Regions from separate parts of the Streptomyces sp. NBC_00490 genome, predicted to be linked through region 1. Evidence: riboswitches for the same ligand, from Rfam matches in the RefSeq annotation. Region 1 holds a riboswitch; each other region holds the start of a gene.
What was found. Region 1 has a riboswitch for cyclic di-AMP ahead of OG381_RS28435 (C40 family peptidase). Riboswitches for the same ligand answer to the same signal wherever they lie in the genome.
Positions count from the first base shown of each region.

Region 2: linked by a shared signal. The riboswitch ahead of OG381_RS27435 (transglycosylase SLT domain-containing protein) and the one ahead of OG381_RS28435 (C40 family peptidase) in region 1 are both predicted to bind cyclic di-AMP.
Region 3: linked by a shared signal. The riboswitch ahead of OG381_RS23000 (M23 family metallopeptidase) and the one ahead of OG381_RS28435 (C40 family peptidase) in region 1 are both predicted to bind cyclic di-AMP.
Region 4: linked by a shared signal. The riboswitch ahead of OG381_RS39465 (M23 family metallopeptidase) and the one ahead of OG381_RS28435 (C40 family peptidase) in region 1 are both predicted to bind cyclic di-AMP.

Region 1 is NZ_CP107869.1:6,214,470-6,218,598, reverse strand. Features, by position in the region: gene pcrA (DNA helicase PcrA) at 1-1,309, opposite strand, end outside; cyclic di-AMP (ydaO/yuaA leader) riboswitch at 1,615-1,782, shown strand; gene OG381_RS28435 (C40 family peptidase) at 1,791-2,954, shown strand; gene OG381_RS28430 (hypothetical protein) at 2,975-3,571, opposite strand; gene OG381_RS28425 (tellurite resistance/C4-dicarboxylate transporter family protein) at 3,831-4,129, shown strand, end outside.
Region 2 is NZ_CP107869.1:6,012,560-6,016,688, reverse strand. Features, by position in the region: gene OG381_RS27445 (polyprenyl synthetase family protein) at 1-886, opposite strand, end outside; partial or broken gene OG381_RS27440 (CocE/NonD family hydrolase C-terminal non-catalytic domain-containing protein) at 1,251-1,513, shown strand; cyclic di-AMP (ydaO/yuaA leader) riboswitch at 1,837-1,992, shown strand; gene OG381_RS27435 (transglycosylase SLT domain-containing protein) at 1,997-2,479, shown strand; gene OG381_RS27430 (HAD family hydrolase) at 2,492-3,304, opposite strand; gene OG381_RS27425 (glycoside hydrolase family 53 protein) at 3,646-4,129, shown strand, end outside.
Region 3 is NZ_CP107869.1:5,094,670-5,098,798, reverse strand. Features, by position in the region: tRNA gene OG381_RS23010 (tRNA-Met) at 1-12, shown strand, start outside; gene OG381_RS23005 (PP2C family protein-serine/threonine phosphatase) at 121-1,206, shown strand; cyclic di-AMP (ydaO/yuaA leader) riboswitch at 1,451-1,608, shown strand; gene OG381_RS23000 (M23 family metallopeptidase) at 1,620-2,681, shown strand; gene OG381_RS22995 (aldo/keto reductase) at 2,839-3,783, shown strand; gene OG381_RS22990 (PrsW family intramembrane metalloprotease) at 3,905-4,129, opposite strand, start outside.
Region 4 is NZ_CP107869.1:8,670,909-8,675,037, forward strand. Features, by position in the region: gene OG381_RS39460 (alpha-galactosidase) at 1-1,826, shown strand, start outside; cyclic di-AMP (ydaO/yuaA leader) riboswitch at 2,143-2,300, shown strand; gene OG381_RS39465 (M23 family metallopeptidase) at 2,305-3,258, shown strand; gene OG381_RS39470 (exo-rhamnogalacturonan lyase family protein) at 3,459-4,129, shown strand, end outside.

The DNA of each region.
Region 1 (4,129 bases):
TGGTCCGGTAGAAGACGGCGACATCGCCGGCCTTCGCGTCGCCCGAGTCCGTCAGTCGGTCTATCTCCTCGGCGACGAACTGCGCCTCGTCGTGCTCGGTGTCGGCGACATAGCCGGTGATGCGCGCGCCCGCGCCCGCGTTGGTCCACAGGTTCTTGGGGCGGCGGGACTCGTTGCGCTCGATGACCGCGTTGGCTGCGGACAGGATCGTCTGTGTGGAGCGGTAGTTCTGCTCCAGCAGGATCGTCGTCGCGTTCGGGTAGTCCTCCTCGAACTGGAGGATGTTGCGGATCGTCGCGCCGCGGAAGGCGTAGATCGACTGGTCGGCGTCGCCCACGACACACAGTTCGGCGGGCGGGATGTCGAACTCGGCCGGGGGGACGTCGACGGGGTGCTCGCTCGTCCCCACGAGCTCGCGGACCAGCGTGTACTGGGCGTGGTTGGTGTCCTGGTACTCGTCGACGAGGACATGCCGGAAGCGGCGGTGGTAGTGCTCGGCGACGTCCGGGAAGGCGCGCAGCAGATTGACCGTGGTCATGATCAGGTCGTCGAAGTCGAGCGCGTTGGCCTCCCGCAGCCGCGCCTGGTACATGGTGTAGGCCTGGGCGAGGGTCTTCTCGAAGCCGTCGGTGGCCTGGGCGGCGAAGTCCTCCTCGTCGATCAGCTCGTTCTTGAGGTTGCTGATCTTGGCGCTGAAGGACTTGGGCGGGAAGCGCTTGGGGTCGAGGTCGAGGTCTCGGCAGACCAGGGCCATCAGACGCTTGGAGTCGGCCGCGTCGTAGATCGAGAACGACGACGTGAAGCCGAGCCTCTTGGATTCCCTCCGCAGGATCCGCACGCACGCGCTGTGGAACGTCATCACCCACATCGCGTTCGCGCGCGGGCCGACGAGCTGCTCGACGCGCTCCTTCATCTCGCCCGCGGCCTTGTTGGTGAAGGTGATCGCGAGGATCTGGCCCGGGTGGACATTCCGCTCGGCCAGCAGGTAGGCGATGCGGTGGGTGAGCACCCGCGTCTTGCCGGAGCCGGCGCCGGCCACGATGAGCAGCGGGGTGTCGGAGTGGACGACGGCCGCGCGCTGGTTCTCGTTGAGACCCTCGATGAGCGCGGCCGCGTCCAGGACGGGGCGCGGGGCACCGTCGCGGTAGTACGCGTCCCGGTCCGGCGGCACGTCGAACCTGCCGCCGAACAGGTCGTCCGGAACGGGTTCCGGTACGTGCTCGTCCTCGGGCGGTGGCGGGGGCTCTTCCTCGCGGCCCTTAGGGGCCTGGAGGTCCGCCAGGAAGCTGTCGTCAAAGAGGCTGCTCATCGCTCTCCGAGTCTAGGGCTCCCCACTGACACCCCGCCGCCGCCCCGAGAACATGGGCCGGTCCCGTCACCCTCCATCACCGTCCCGCCACGCTTCGCGACGGAACGGGCGGAGATGTTTACCTTGCGCCCACAATGCGCACAAGTCGGCGCAGATCACTCCGTATGCACCAACGCGAGCAACGCCCTGATCCAAGGTCACGAAAATGTATCGGGCCTATCGGACATCAACCTTCACAGGGGCCACACCCGTTGGCTACCGTTCCGGAAGGCCGTACGACCCCCACCGGCGAACGTCGCCGGGCCGCGCGGCCTCCGCCGAATCCGGACCGCCGCCGCGCACCCGGAACCGGGGACCCACCGAACTTGGGGTGAATCGGCCGACTCCCTTCCCGGGAAGGGCCGTAGGGCAACCCTTCCGAACCACCCGCCCGAACCCGACAGCTAACTCGGTAGGCGGAGCATGGAAGGAGTCGCCGACCTTGGCGTCGCACCGCAAGCCGCCTCCCCCGGGTACGCGCGTAGCCGGCATACGCACCCCCGCTCTCGCCACGGCCGCCCTCACCTCCGTGGCCCTGCTCTCCCAGACGGCCACCGCCGCGCCCTCGACCGATGACAAGCCGAGCATCGAGGAAGTCGAGAAGAAGGTCGACGACCTCTACCGCCAGGCGGAGTCGGCGACCGAGAAGTACAACTCGGCCAAGGAGAAGACCTCCAAGCAGCGCAAGGAGGTCGACACCCTCCTCGACGACGTCGCCCAGCGCACCCAGAAGCTCAACGAGGCCCGCGAGGAGCTCGGCACCTTCGCCGCGGCCCAGTACCGCACCGGCGCCTCCGCGCCCGACACCGCGACCTTCCTGCTCGCGGACTCCCCGCAGGACTACTTCGACCAGACGCAGCTGATGGGCCGTATGACGTCCCGTCAGAAGGACGCGGTCGACGACTACGTCACCGAGCAGTCCGCGACGTTGAAGAAGCGCCAGGAGGCCACCGACAGCCTCGAGACGCTCTCCGAGTCGCAGGGCGATCTGAAGACCGCCAAGGCGACCGTCCAGCGGAAGCTGTCCGCCGCGCGCGAGCTGCTGTCGCAGCTGACCGCCGAGGAGAAGGCGCGCCTCGCGGCGATCGAGAAGCAGAAGCAGGAGGAGGCCGCCCGCAAGGCCGCCGAGCTGGCGAAGCAGCAGGCGGCCGAGCAGAAGGCGGCGCAGGAGGCGGCCGCGGCCGAGGAGTCGGCGGGCAGCTCGTCGTCCACCTCGGAAGCCTCGGAGGTCTCGGACTCCTCGTACGCCACGAAGGCCGAGAAGGCCCTCGCCTTCGCCCGCTCGCAGGTCGGCAAGCCGTACGTCTGGGGCGCCACCGGCCCCGACTCCTACGACTGCTCCGGCCTCACGCAGGCCGCCTGGAACGCCGCCGGCATCTCCCTCCCCCGCACCACCTACGACCAGGTGAACGCCGGCACCACGGTCACCCTCGCGGGCGCCCGGCCCGGCGACCTCGTCTTCTTCTACGACGACGTCACCCACGTCGGCCTCTACATCGGCAACGGCAAGATGATCCACGCGCCGAAGCCGGGGGCGTACGTGCGCGAGGAGTCCATCTACTACGACGGCGAGTCGGCGATCCACAGCGTCGTACGTCCGGCCTGATCCGCGGCAGGGCCCTGGCGTCAGTGACCGCCCCGGTTCTCGACGCAGGGCCCCTCGCCGGGCTGGGGCTCGGCGTAGACGCCGTGCACCTCGCCGGTCAGCTCGTCCTTCGTCACCCGTCCGGAGACGCACACCACGCCCGTGTAGACGGCGTAGTACCCGTTCCCGACGGAGACGCCGTGCTTCTCACCGCACCCGACCCGCCGCAGCGCCGCCTCGACCCGCTCGTCGTCGAAGACACCGAACTCCCCCGATCCGCCCTCCTTCCGGACCTTCGCCAGCTCCGCCAGGATCAGCTCGGCCGACGCCTGCCCGCCGGCCTGCTGCTCGGCGCTCAAGGACGCCCGCATGCGGTACGCGTGGTTGTCGGCGTAGTTGGGAGGAGCGTCCCCGGGCCCGTCCTGCCGCCCTCCGTCCGGGGCGGAGGGTGAGGGGGAGGAAGGCAGGGCGGTGGGCGTCGCCGTGGACTGCGCGCACTTCGGCGGGGGCGGATAGGAGGGGGTCGGAGTGGCCGCCCCCGCGGCACCGGCTCCATCGGCCGCCCCACCTCTTTGACTCCCGCATGCGGTGAGGGCGACCGCCACAAGGGCGAGGGCAACTGATCGTCTGAGAGCCATGCCCAGAGTCTGCCGCCCGACGCCGGGGGTTGTCATGAGCGGAGCTACTCAGACGACCGGCAGATCTGTCCCGGCGTCGGGCGGTAAACGCCCAGGTGGGAGGGTTTCGGTGCGATCCGGGGTGGGACGCATCTGCCATTCACTCCCGACACCTCCCCACCGAGCCGCGCCCCCTCCCGTGCCTGCGCCCGCGCGTATTTGCCCGCGCCCGCTCGCGCGCCCCGCCCCCGAGCCGGGCCGCGCTCCTTAGCATCGCCCCATGTCCGGCGCCTCCCCCCGCTCCCCTCGCTCCGCCCTCCGCGCCTGGTGGGACCGACGGCCGCCCGCCGCCGGGGCTGCCGTGATGGCGACCGGCATCGTGTCCGTGGGACTGCATCTGGCGGGGTACGAGACCCTGTCGCGGATCGCCCTCGCGCCGGCCGCCGTCGCGTGGGCCGCCTTGGCCGCCGACTTCGCCGTACGGCTGCTGCGGGACCGGGCGGGGTGGGTGGCGCAGGCCGAGACGCCGGGCGCGCTCACCGCCGTAGCGGCTACGGCCGTGCTCGGCACCCGTGTCTC
Region 2 (4,129 bases), 200 kb from region 1:
GCTCCAGCGCGGGATGCGCCCGCAGCTTGGTCAGCGCCTCGGCGTGCCGCGCGTCGTCGGCCAGGTCGGAGTCCAGCAGCTCACACAGCGCGATGTCCTCCGCGAGGCCCAGCCGCGCCGCCCGCTCCCGCAGTCGCAGCACCGGCATGGTCGGGATGCCCTCGCGCAGATCCGTCCCCGGGGTCTTGCCGGACTCACGGGAGTCCGAGGCGATGTCCAGGACGTCGTCCGCGAGCTGGAAGGCGACGCCCAGCCGCTCGCCGTACTGCGTCAGCACGTCGACCACCGTCTCGTCGGCGCCCGACATCATCGCGCCGAACCGGCAGGACACCGCGACCAGCGAGCCGGTCTTGCCGCCGAGCACGTCCAGGTAGTGCTCGACCGGGTCCCGGCCGTCCACCGGCCCCGCGGTCTCCAGGATCTGGCCCGTGACCAACCGCTCGAACGCCTCGGCCTGCACCCGGACCGCCTCCGGACCGAGGTCGGCCAGGATGTGGGAGGCGCGGGCGAAGAGGAAGTCGCCGGTGAGGACCGCGACCGAGTTGCCCCACCGGGTGTTCGCGCTGTCGACCCCGCGCCGCACGGACGCCTCGTCCATCACGTCGTCGTGGTAGAGCGTCGCCAGGTGGGTCAGCTCCACCACCACGGCCGACGGCACGACTCCGGGGGCGTCGGGGTCGCCGAACTGGGCGGCGAGCATCACGAGCAGCGGACGGAAGCGCTTTCCGCCCGCCCGTACGAGGTGCTGCGCGGCCTCCGTGATGAACGGGACCTCACTCTTGGTGGCTTCGAGCAAACCCTCCTCGACGGCCGCCAATCCGGCCTGGACATCGGCTTCCAGAGCCTGGTCCCGCACGCTCAGCCCGAACGGCCCGACGACGGTCACGAGGGGTCTCCTGTCTGCTGGTGTCTACTGGCGATTACACGGTTTGTCGATAGGTCGCTGCCCTCACTCAAGTCAGCGTATCCGGTCACGTTTCGATCACCGCTGCCGCCCACCCGTGCAGCACGGGTGGTATCGGATCACGACCGGTATGTTTTTGATCACCTGAAAAGAACGGATATCTTCCGACTTCCCCGGAAGCAGACGTGGATACCAGGGCGAGCAGGCCTTTCGGCCGACCGAAGAAGGCGGTGTCGCCCTCGGGCGGGGCCGGCTCGCCGAGCGGATGACCCGGGTGGGCCTGGGCGTGGCTCCGCCCGCGCGGTGGACGAGCGGGCTTCCCGCGTCGCCGGCCGGGCAGGGTCACAGAGGGCAGGACCGGCTCCGCGATGTGGCGCCGGACGGTTCGTCGACGCTGGCCCCCGGGGTGCGCTGAGCTGTCGGCGCGGCACGGGCGGGACCGGGCGGTGTCGTGGGAGCCGGGGACGTCCGAGGAGGTGGCGTTCGAGCTGAACGGCATCGGGCACGCTTTCCCGCCCGGGCACCGCATCCGGTTCGCCGGGCAGTTTTCTCGAACTTTCGGTGCGATCCCGTGAGTCGGCGGACGGCATCACCTTCGACGAGCCCGAGTAGTCCGAGCCGCTCGGCGTCAACTCCCCTGGGACATTCCGAGAACGGCCGGTTAAGGCTAATTGCCCGATTTGCGGCCGGACTTCATCTTCAGTGACTTGAGTCACTTCATCCTGTGGACGGCCTGTGAGATCACCTCCGCCGATCCGCTTTGCCCGAAAGCCAGTTGGTGATTGGCGGTCGCAAAGGATCAAGCACCCCATACGCCTCAGACCGAGGTCAATGGGCCTGTTGTGTGAATCCGGTACTTGTTCCGGACATGTGCTCTCGCATACGTTCCCGGCCGGGCGGAACGCCGAATCCTGCCGCCGCCCGGAGACCGCTCACCTACGAGAACTCACGGCAGGAGCGGGGGAACCAGGTAAGTCGCCGGACATAACGGACCGGCTTGGGGTGAAGTCGTGTCGCCGTACGGCGGCCCGGCCGGGCAGCTCCCGCCCGAACCCGACAGCTCACCTCGCAGGCGCAGGAGAGGAAACCGTCATGCCTGCTGCCGCTCAGCACCGTCGCACCAGAACGTCCCGCCTCGCCCGCAAGCTCGCCGTCGCCGGTACCGGCATCGCGGTGCTCGCGCTCCCGGTCATCGGCGCGACCAGCGCCTCCGCCGCCACCCCGACCGTGGCCACGGCGACCTCGCTGGGCTACACCGACACCCTCGACGGCTGGATCCGGGCGTCGCTCCAGGTCATGGCCCAGAACGGCATCCCCGGGTCGTACGACAGCATCTACCGCAACATCATCCGCGAGTCGTCCGGCAACCCCTTCGCCATCAACAACTGGGACTCCAACGCGGCCGCCGGCACCCCCTCCAAGGGCCTGCTCCAGGTGATCGACCCCACCTTCCAGGCGTACCACGTGTCCGGCACCTCGTGGGACCCCTACGACCCGGTCGCCAACATCACCGCCGCCTGCAACTACGCGGCGCAGCGGTACGGGTCGATCGACAACGTGTGGGGCGCGTACTAGGCCGACAGGGGCCTAAGCCTGTCGGAAGAGTCTTTCGAGGACGACGGCGATGCCGTCGTCCTCGTTCGACATCGTCACCTCGTCGGCCACGGCCTTGAGTTCGGGGTGGGCGTTGGCCATCGCGACCCCGTGAGCCGCCCAGTCGAACATGGGGATGTCGTTGGGCATGTCGCCGAAGGCGATGGTGTGTTGGGGGCCGAGGCCCAGGTGATCGGCGGCCAGGGCGAGGCCCGTCGCCTTGGTGATGCCGCATGGCTGGAGTTCGACGGTGCCGGGGCCCGACATCGTCACCGTCGCGAGGGAACCGACGACTCCACGGGCCGTCGCCGCCAACTCGTCGTCGGACAGGGCGGGGTGGCGGAGCAGGACCTTGCTGATGGGCGCGCACCACAGGTCGTCGCGGCGGTCGACCCGTACGGCGGGGAGGGTGGGGTGCGGCATCAGATAGCCCGGCTCGATGAGCGTGAGGCCGTCGACGCCGTCCTGGTCGACGGCTGCGTACACCTGACCGACCTCGGCCTCGATCTTGCCGAGCGCGGTCTCGGCCAACTCCCGGTCCAGGGTCACCGACCACAGCAGACGGTCCGCGCCGGCGTCGTACACCTGCGCGCCCTGCCCGCACACCGCGAGCCCCGTGCTGCCCAGGTCGTCGAGGAGCGGCCGCACTCTCGGGGCCGGCCGGCCGGTCACCACCAGATGCCGGGCCCCGGCCTCCGCCACTCGCGCGAGCGCGGCGAGCGAACGGTCGGAGAGCGTGTCGTCGCCCCGGAGCAGGGTTCCGTCCAGGTCAGTGGCGACGAGTGAATATGCGGTGGGTGCGGCCATGATCAGAGAATACGGATGGAAACCCCCAGCGACTCGACGCGAACCGGACGGCTGCACCCTTCACATCCGTTGACGTCGGCTCCGGTTCGACGCCCAGGTCGAGCCTCTCGTCAGCAGTCACGATCGAAGGCGAACCGGCCGAGCGCGCGAGCGAGCCCGCTGTCGCTGTGAGCGTGCACAGCAGAGAAGCGTTTCAACCCCTTGTCAAGGAAGGGGACGTCGGGTTACCTACATGTTGCTCGCGGATTGCCGGGACTCCTGATTCTGTGCACGCTCACAGATACGCGAGCCGTGCTGATCCTTTGGCTACGTCGACCTGAGCGCTTTGAGAGGAACAGAACATGCGCAGACGCAGTGTTCTCACCGCTGCGGGAGCCGCCGCGCTGGCCGTTCCCGTGCTGGGGGCGGCACCCGCGGCCGCCTCCGCGGGCGGTCGCCGTGGGCTGGACATCCGGGCCATGGACATCTCCTCGCTGCCCAAGAACGAGGACCACGGCGCCGTGTACCGCACGGCCGACGGCCGCCGCGAGGACCCGGTCCGCCTCCTCGCCCACGCGGGCATCACCCACGCCCGGTTGAAGGTCTGGGTGAACCCGGTCGACGGCTACAACGACAAGGCCCGCGTCCTGCCGCTCGCCCGCCGTCTGAGACGGGCCGGCATCGGCATCTGGATCGACTTCCACTACTCCGACACCTGGGCCGACCCGGCGCACCAGACGAAGCCGGCCGCGTGGGCGGACCTGGACATCACGGGTCTGACGCGCGCCGTCTACGACCACACGGCCGATGTGCTCGGCGCCCTGAAGCGGCAGGGCACCCCGGCCG
Region 3 (4,129 bases), 1.1 Mb from region 1:
CTGTCCCCGCTACTCACAGCTCAGGGCCGGAATCCAGTTCACTGGATTCCGGCCCTGAGTGTTTCCCCCGGTCGGGCCACACGGCTCGCCGCCCGGTCCCGGCCCGGGAAACCTGGGCATGTGGATCAGGCGGCGGTGGCGGGACGGCGTGTCTCCGCCCTCTTACGGGTGCTGCCCGTCCTGCTGATCGTCGGTGGCGTCCTCTACGACGTCCTGACCCCCCGGGACTTCACCGCGATCCCCTTCTTCACCGCCGCCCCCCTGGTCGCCGCGCCCCTCTACCCACTGCTCGGCACCGTCGTCGCCGGGGCGGTGGCCCTGATCGCCGCCTTCGCCGTCCATATGCGGTTCGGTTTCCGGCTGGACGCCGACACCCTCACCGAGGCGCTCACCGTGGCGGTCGTCGCCGTGCTGGCCGCCGTCCTCAACCGGGTCGTGCTCCGCGGCGACCAGCGGCTCGCCTCCCAGCGCCAGATCGCCGAGGCCGCCCAGCGGGCGGTGCTGCCCGAGCCCGACGACCGGATCGGCGGGTTCGACATCGCGGTCCGGTACGAGGCCGCGCAGCGGGACGCCTTCATCGGCGGGGACCTCTACGCGGTGCAGGACAGTCCGTACGGGGTGCGGCTGGTGGTGGGGGACGTGCGAGGGAAGGGCATGGGGGCGGTGGCCGCGGTTGCCGTCGTCATCGGGGCGTTCCGGGAGGCCGCCGAGCAGGAGCCGACGCTGGAGGCGGTCGCGCGGCGGCTGGAGCGGGCGCTGGCGCGCGAGGGCAGGCGACGCGAGGGGCTCGACGCCGTCGAGGGGTTCACCACCGTCGTACTCGCCGAACTGCCGCACGGCGACGGGGTGGTGCGGGTCCTCAACCGCGGCCATCCGCCGCCGCTGCTGCTGTGCCCCGACGGCACCGTGCGGGCGCTGCCCGCCGCCGAGCCCGCGCTGCCGCTGGGCATGGGCGAGCTGGGGAGCTGGCCCGACCGCGCGGAGGAGGCGGTTTTCCCGGGCGGGGCCACGCTGCTGCTGTATACGGACGGGCTGTCCGAGGCGCGGGACCGGTACGGGGAGTTCTACGATCCGGCGGCACGGCTCGCGGGACGCGCCTTCCGGGTTCCCGGGGCACTGCTGTCCGCGCTCGCCGGGGAGGTGCGCCGGCACACGGGGGGCGGCATGACGGACGACATGGCGCTGCTCGCCGTACGACGGCCGTGACCGTTGGGGGGCTTTATCACGTGGGGTGATCGGGTGAGTGCCCTCCGCATAACAACTGACATACAGTCAATACCTGTGAGTTTACCGGAGGGCGGTCAACTCGCCCGTTTTTCACCGCTCATGGACCCGTACGTCCAGCGGAAAAAGGTTAATGATCAAGCAGAACAGCTTGGAATCCATGGTCCGGGTCTATTAACGTTCGATAACGCAGCGCGGTCGTCCCAGCCGTCACAAGAGACGGCTCCGTGCTCACGCGCTTAATCCCGCAAGGGAGCCGGGGAACCACCACCCTGGGGTGAATCGCGCGGATGCCGCCGTGAACTCACGGCCGGTATACGCGCGTAGGAGACCTTCCTGCTCCGAACCCGTCAGCTAACCCGGTAGGCGAGAAGGAAGGAAAGGAGCACGCCCACGTGGCGTCAAACCGGCCTGCCCCCGAGGCCCCGTACGTGCCGAGCCAGCGCAGCACCACCGATGTCTTCGGCTACGGCAGCTACCACCACGACGAGGGTCCGCGGGAGGAGTGGAATCCCAACGAGGACTCCATCCGACCGGTCCGTGGCAAGCATCGGGTCGCCAAGCAGCGCAGCGGGGGATTCGCCCGCAGCTCCACCGTCCTGGGCGTCGGTGTCATAGCCGCCGTCGGCGGGGCCGGCATGGCCAGCGCCAACACCGGCAAGCCGCCGGTCTCCATCTCGATGCCCGACCTTCCGTTCGTGTCCGGCGAGGAGGAGGCACCGCAGGGCTCGGCCACCGCGCTCAGCGACCTCGCCGCGGCCCCCACGGCCGCCGCCACGGCCGTCACGGACAAGACCCAGGTCAGCCTCTCCGACTCCGGCACCGGCGCAGGCGAGACGCTGCGCAACCGGATCATGGCGCAGGCCGAGAGCCAGCAGACGCAGGTCGAGAACAAGACGCAGCTCGCCACGCAGAGCGCCCTCGCCGACGAGGCCGCCAAGGCCGAGGCCGCCGCGCTGAAGAAGGCCGCGGACGACGCCGCCGAGGCGAAGAAGAAGGCGGAGGCGGAGGCCGAGAAGGCCGCCGAGGCCAAGCGGCTCGCCGCGCTGGCGAAGCAGTTCACGCTGCCGACCTCCTCGTACACGATCACCTCGACCTTCGGTCAGGCCGGCTCCCTGTGGTCCTCCGGGTACCACACGGGTCTCGACTTCGCGGCTCCCACGGGCACGCTCATCAAGGCGATCCACAGCGGCACCATCACGCAGGCCGGCTGGGACGGGTCGTACGGCTACAAGACCGTCCTCACCCTCGACGACGGCACCGAGCTGTGGTTCGCCCACCAGTCCTCGATCAGCGTCAGCGTGGGCCAGAAGGTCAACACCGGTGATGTGATCGGGCGCGTGGGTGCGACCGGCAACGTCACCGGCGCGCATCTGCACCTCGAGGTCCACTCGGGCGGCGCGTCCACCGGGATCGACCCGATGGCGTGGCTGCGGAGCAAGGGGCTCACCCCCTGAGTTTTTCTTGATCCACCGGCGGCCCTGACGCACACCCCCCGACGTCAGGGCCGCCGGTTTTTCCGTCACCGGTTCAGGAGCGCCTGCCTCCGCTTGTTTACGGAGACTTTGCGGCCGTTCCGGAAGAGCGGTCCGCGCACCGGCGTTGACCCCGTACATGACTTCTCTTCGCAAGCTGGGCACGTCCGACCTCGAGGTCTTCCCGCTCTCCCTCGGCGGCAACGTCTTCGGCTGGACCGCCGACGAGACACAGTCCTTCGCCGTACTCGACGCCTACGCGGCCGCGGGCGGCAACTTCGTCGACACGGCGGACGCGTACTCCGCGTGGGTCGACGGCAACGTCGGCGGTGAGTCCGAGACCATCATCGGCAAGTGGGTCAAGGCGCGCGGCAACCGCGACGACGTCGTGATCGCCACGAAGGTCAGCCAGCACCCCGACTTCCAGGGCCTGACGGCCGCGAACATCAAGGCGGCGGCGGACGCCTCCCTGCGCCGCCTCGGCACCGACCACATCGACCTGTACTACACCCACTTCGACAAGGTGGAAGTGCCGGTCGAGGAGATCATCGGCGCGCTCGACGAACTGGTGAAGGCGGGCAAGGTGCGGCACATCGCCGCGTCCAACATCTCCGCCGAGCGCCTGGAGGCGTCCCTCGCCTTCTCCGAGCGCGAGGGACTGGCCCGGTACGTGGCGCTCCAGCCGCACTACAACCTGGTCTCGCGCGAGACGTACGAGGGCGAGCTCCAGGACCTGGCCGAACGGACCGGACTGGCCGCCGTCCCGTACTACGCGCTGGCCTCCGGGTTCCTCACCGGCAAGTACCGCGAGGGCGAGGTGGTGGAGGGCGCCCGCGCCGCCGGTGCCGGCAAGCACCTGGAGACGGAACGCGGCCGCAAGGTCCTCGCCGCCCTCGACGACATCGCCGAGGCCCACCGCGTGCCGGTGGCGACGGTGGCCCTGGCGTGGCTGGCGGCCCGGCCGACGGTGGCGGCGCCCATCGCGTCCGCACGGACCGTGGAGCAGCTGCCGGCGCTGCTGAAGGTGGCGGAGGTGCGGCTGACGGAGGACGAGGTGACGCGGCTGACGGAGGCGTCGGCCTAGGAGTGCTGCGCGGTCCGGCGGTGCGTGCGGCTCGCCGGGGCGTGTCGGGGGAGTGGCGCCGGAGTGTCGCCTACACCCGCACCGACAGCGCGGCGGGGTGTCTCGGCGGTGGCTTCGGCCGTCAGGTCCGGTACGGGTTGTAGCCGGGGTACTGCACCGCCGGGTAGCCGTGCACGGGCCAGTGCGTCGGCGGGATCACGACCGGGGTCGGCGGTGCCGTCATCCGGGCCGCGTGGTCCAGGGCCGGGCGCGCCGCCTCCCGCCGTACCCACAACTCGTGCAGCAGTTCCCGCTCCCGTACGACGAAGTCGGCGCCGGCCCGGCCGCGGCGCCCCCGGTGCCGGAG
Region 4 (4,129 bases), 2.5 Mb from region 1:
ACGAGCGGCGCGGCACCGAGTGGACCTTCGAGTCCCACGAGACCTCCGGCGACGGCGAAGAGCTGCGGCTCCGGTTCCGTGACGGCGGGCTGGCGATCACGCTGCACTACCGGATGCGCGGCGACGTGGTGGAGCGCTGGGTGACCCTGGACAACAACCAGGGACCCGAGACCGTGGAGCTCCTGCGCGCCGACTCCGCCACCTGGACCCTGCCCGACCGCGAGGAGTGGCGGCTGTCCCATCTGCACGGCCGCTGGGCCGCCGAGTCCCGGCTGACCAGCGCCCCGCTCACCTACGGCGAGAAGATCATCGGCAGCCGCCGCGGGCACACCGGGCACCAGTACCTGCCATGGGTGGCGCTGGACACGGACGCCACCGAGGAGCGCGGCGAGGTCTACGGCTGCGCCCTCGGCTGGTCGGGCTCCTGGCGCATCGCCGTGGCCCAGCTCTCCGACGCGCGCGTGCAGATCACCGGCGGCGTCGGACACGACGAGTCGGGCCTGCTGCGGCTGGCGGCGGGGGAGTCCTTCACGACGCCCGTCTTCGCCGGTCTGTGGAGCGACGGCGGCTTCGGCGGGGCGAGCCGGGCGTGGCACGCGTACCAGCGTGCGTACGTCATCCCGGACGCCGACCGGGACCGGCCGGTGCTGTTCAACTCCTGGGAGGCCACCGAGTTCGACATCTCCGAGGAGCAGCAGGGCACCCTCGCCCGGCGGGCCGCGGCGATCGGCGTCGAGCTGTTCGTGGTCGACGACGGCTGGTTCGGCACCCGCACCAGCGACCGCGCCGGCCTCGGCGACTGGACGCCCAACCGCGACCGTTTCCCGGGCGGCCTGAAGCCCCTCGCCGACCACGTGCACGCGCTCGGCATGCAGTTCGGCATCTGGGTCGAGCCCGAGATGGTCAATCCGGACAGCGAGCTGTACCGGGCGCACCCGGACTGGGTTCAGCACCAAGCAGGACGAAAGCGGACGGAGTTCCGCAATCAGCTCGTGCTGAACCTCGCGCGTGAGGACGTCCAGGAGTACCTCTGGGGGCATCTCGACGCCCTTCTGGGCAGCGCCCCGATCGACTACGTGAAGTGGGACTTCAACCGCAGCTTCACCGACGCCGGCTGGCCGGGAGAGGCCTATCCGCAGCGGCTCTGGATCGACCATGTGCGCGCCTACTACGCCTTGCTGGACCGGCTGCGGGCCGCCCATCCGGGCGTCGCCTTCGAGTCCTGCTCGGGCGGGGGCGGCCGTATCGACCTCGGTGTCATGGGCCGCACGGACCAGGTGTGGACCTCCGACAACACCGACCCGCTCGACCGGCTCGCCATCCAGCACGGTTTCGGCCAGATCCACCCCGCGCGCGTGATGGCCGCCTGGGTCACCGACAGCCCGAACGCCATGCTCAACGGCCGGGTCAGCTCGCTGCGTTTCCGGTTCGTCAGCGCCATGGCCGGGGTGCTGGGCGTCGGCGGCGACCTCACGCGGTGGAGCGAGGAGGAGCTCGCCGAGGCCGGTGAGTGGGTGGAGCTCTACAAGGAGATCCGGCCCGTGGTGCAGCGCGGTGACCTCCACCGGCTGCGACCGCCGCGGGGCGGGCTCAGTGCCGTCCAGTACGTCCTCGGGGACGAGGCCGTCGTGCTCGCCTGGCTCCAGGCGCAGAGCTACGGCGAGCCCGTACCGGCGCTGCGGTTGCGCGGGCTCGACCCGACAGCGTCGTACGAATGCCTCGAAACGGGCGAAGTCCACAGGGGTGCCGTATTGCTGCATCACGGACTTCGCGTCGGATTGCGCGGCGACCTTGATGCGGCAGTTCTCCGGCTGCGTCGCATCTGAGCTGTCTGTCCGAATTGGCGCCTTCCTCATCCTTCATTCCAACTCGCTCTGGAATAAGGGAAGCTGTGAATGTGCCACGTGAGGAGCGTCATACCCGTGACCGTGCGTCGCCCGTCATGTCCACGTAATTCCCGTTCTTTTTCAGGGGTTTTGCATGGCGGGAGGCGTGCGCAATTCACGCAGGGTGACCGTTAATTCTCACAGCGGATCAAGAGGAACGCATGCACCGGGAACCTCTCACTTGTCCCTTTGCGTCTTGCTCGCTTACGTTCGCCATCAATCCGGACGGACGCCCAATCCTGCCGCCGCCCGGGGACCGCACAACTCACCCGTGAACGGCAGGAGCGGGGGACCCACAGGTACAACCGCCTGTTCCGGTCTCCGGAACGGCTAGGGGTTAAGTCGCACCTCGGTGCGGCCGGGCATCTCCAGCCCGAACCCGACAGCTCACCTCGCAGGCGCCGGAGAGGAATTCGTCATGCCCGCGAAGGGTAAGCACCGCCGTCCGAAGGCCCAGCGCCTCACCCGTTCGATCGCCGTCGCCGGCACCGGTGGCGCCGCACTCGCCCTCCCGCTGATGGGTGCCGCAGGTGCCCACGCGGCCACCCCGCAGTCCGTTCCGGAGAAGGCCGTCCAGTCCCTTCCGGTCGCCGGGAAGACGGCCACCGAGAAGAAGACCGCGGACAAGAGCGCCGCGAACACCGCGACCGCGCGCACCTATTCGGTGCGGTCCGGTGACTACCTCTCGAAGATCGCCGACGAGCAGAACGTCAGCGGTGGCTGGAAGAAGCTCTACTCCGACAACCGCGAGGCCGTCGGTTCCGACCCGTCGCTGATCCACCCCGGTCTGAAGCTCACCCTCGGCAAGAAGGCCGCGGCGAGCACGGAGAAGTCCGCGCAGAAGTCGGCCGAGACGCGGAAGTCCTCTTCGTCCTCCAGCTCCGCGGAATCCTCCAAGTCCTCCTCGTCGAACACGACGGCGGCGACGCAGAGCAGCGAGACGACCAGCACCAGCAGCGCCAGCGGCTTCACCCTCCCCGTGGCCGGCGCCACCGTCGGTACTCCGTACCGGATGTCCGGCAGCATGTGGTCCAGCGGCTACCACACGGGCGTCGACTTCGTCGTCCCGACCGGCACCTCGCTCAAGGCCGTGGGCGCGGGCACGGTCGTCTCCGCCGGCTGGGGCGGCGCGTACGGCAACCAGGTCGTCATCAGGCTCGCCGACGGCTACTACGCCCAGTACGCCCACCTCTCCTCGCTCTCGGTGTCGTCCGGCCAGACCGTCGCCGAGGGTCAGCAGGTCGGCCTCTCCGGTGCGACCGGCAACGTGACCGGCCCGCACCTCCACTTCGAGATCCGCACCACGCCGGACTACGGCTCGGACGTGGACCCGCTCGCCTACCTCCGCGCGAAGGGCGTCTCCGTCAGCTGACGCCCACCCCCCTGTGCCACCGAAGGCCGGATCCCGATCCCCGGGTCCGGCCTTCGGTGTTCGTTCTTGCGGGTTCATGATCACTTTATTGCGTTCTTGTGGCACGGCTGTCCAAAGCGTCGACAGTGAGGGGAGGGTGGGGACACAGTGATCTCCGTAGCGATGCAAGCGCTTTCTATCCGCATCTTCCGGAGGTCCCCGTGCCCGGCGTCGACCGACGCACCGTCATCAAGGGCGCCGCAGCCGCGGCCGCCGCGGCCCAGTTCTCCTGGGCCCAGTCCCGTACCGCCGCAGCGGCCGACGCGGACGACACCGAACTCCACTGGCTGGAGGGCGCGACGCCCGACGCCCACGCCGGCACCACCTGGGGCGTGCCATGGGCCCGCGGGGCGTACCGGCCGGAGCAGCGGTTCCGGCTGACGACCGCCGCCGGCGACGACGTTCCCCTCCAGAGCTGGGTCACCGGCCACTGGCCCGACGGCTCGGTGAAGTGGACCGCGCACGCGATCGCGCCCGGCGCCCCGAAGGCCTCCGCGTACAAGCTCGCGGCGGGCAGCCCGGCGGCCCCCGAGCGGAAGGTCACCGTCACCCGGTCCGGCGGCCGGGTCGAGGTGTCGACCGGTGTCATCACGGCCGTGTTCGGCACCAAGGGCTCCGACACCGTCGTGCGCAGCGTGCGGCGCGGTGCGGCCGAGATCGCGCGGGACGGGAAGCTGGTCGCCCTGCGGCAGGAGTCCGTGCGCGAGGGCGCCGACGTCGAGAGCTTCGCCGGGCGGGTCGAGAAGGTCGAGATCGAGCAGGACGGTCCGGTCCGGGCCGTCGTCCGCGTCGAGGGCCGGCACCGCAAGGGCGGCCGCGGCTGGCTGCCGTA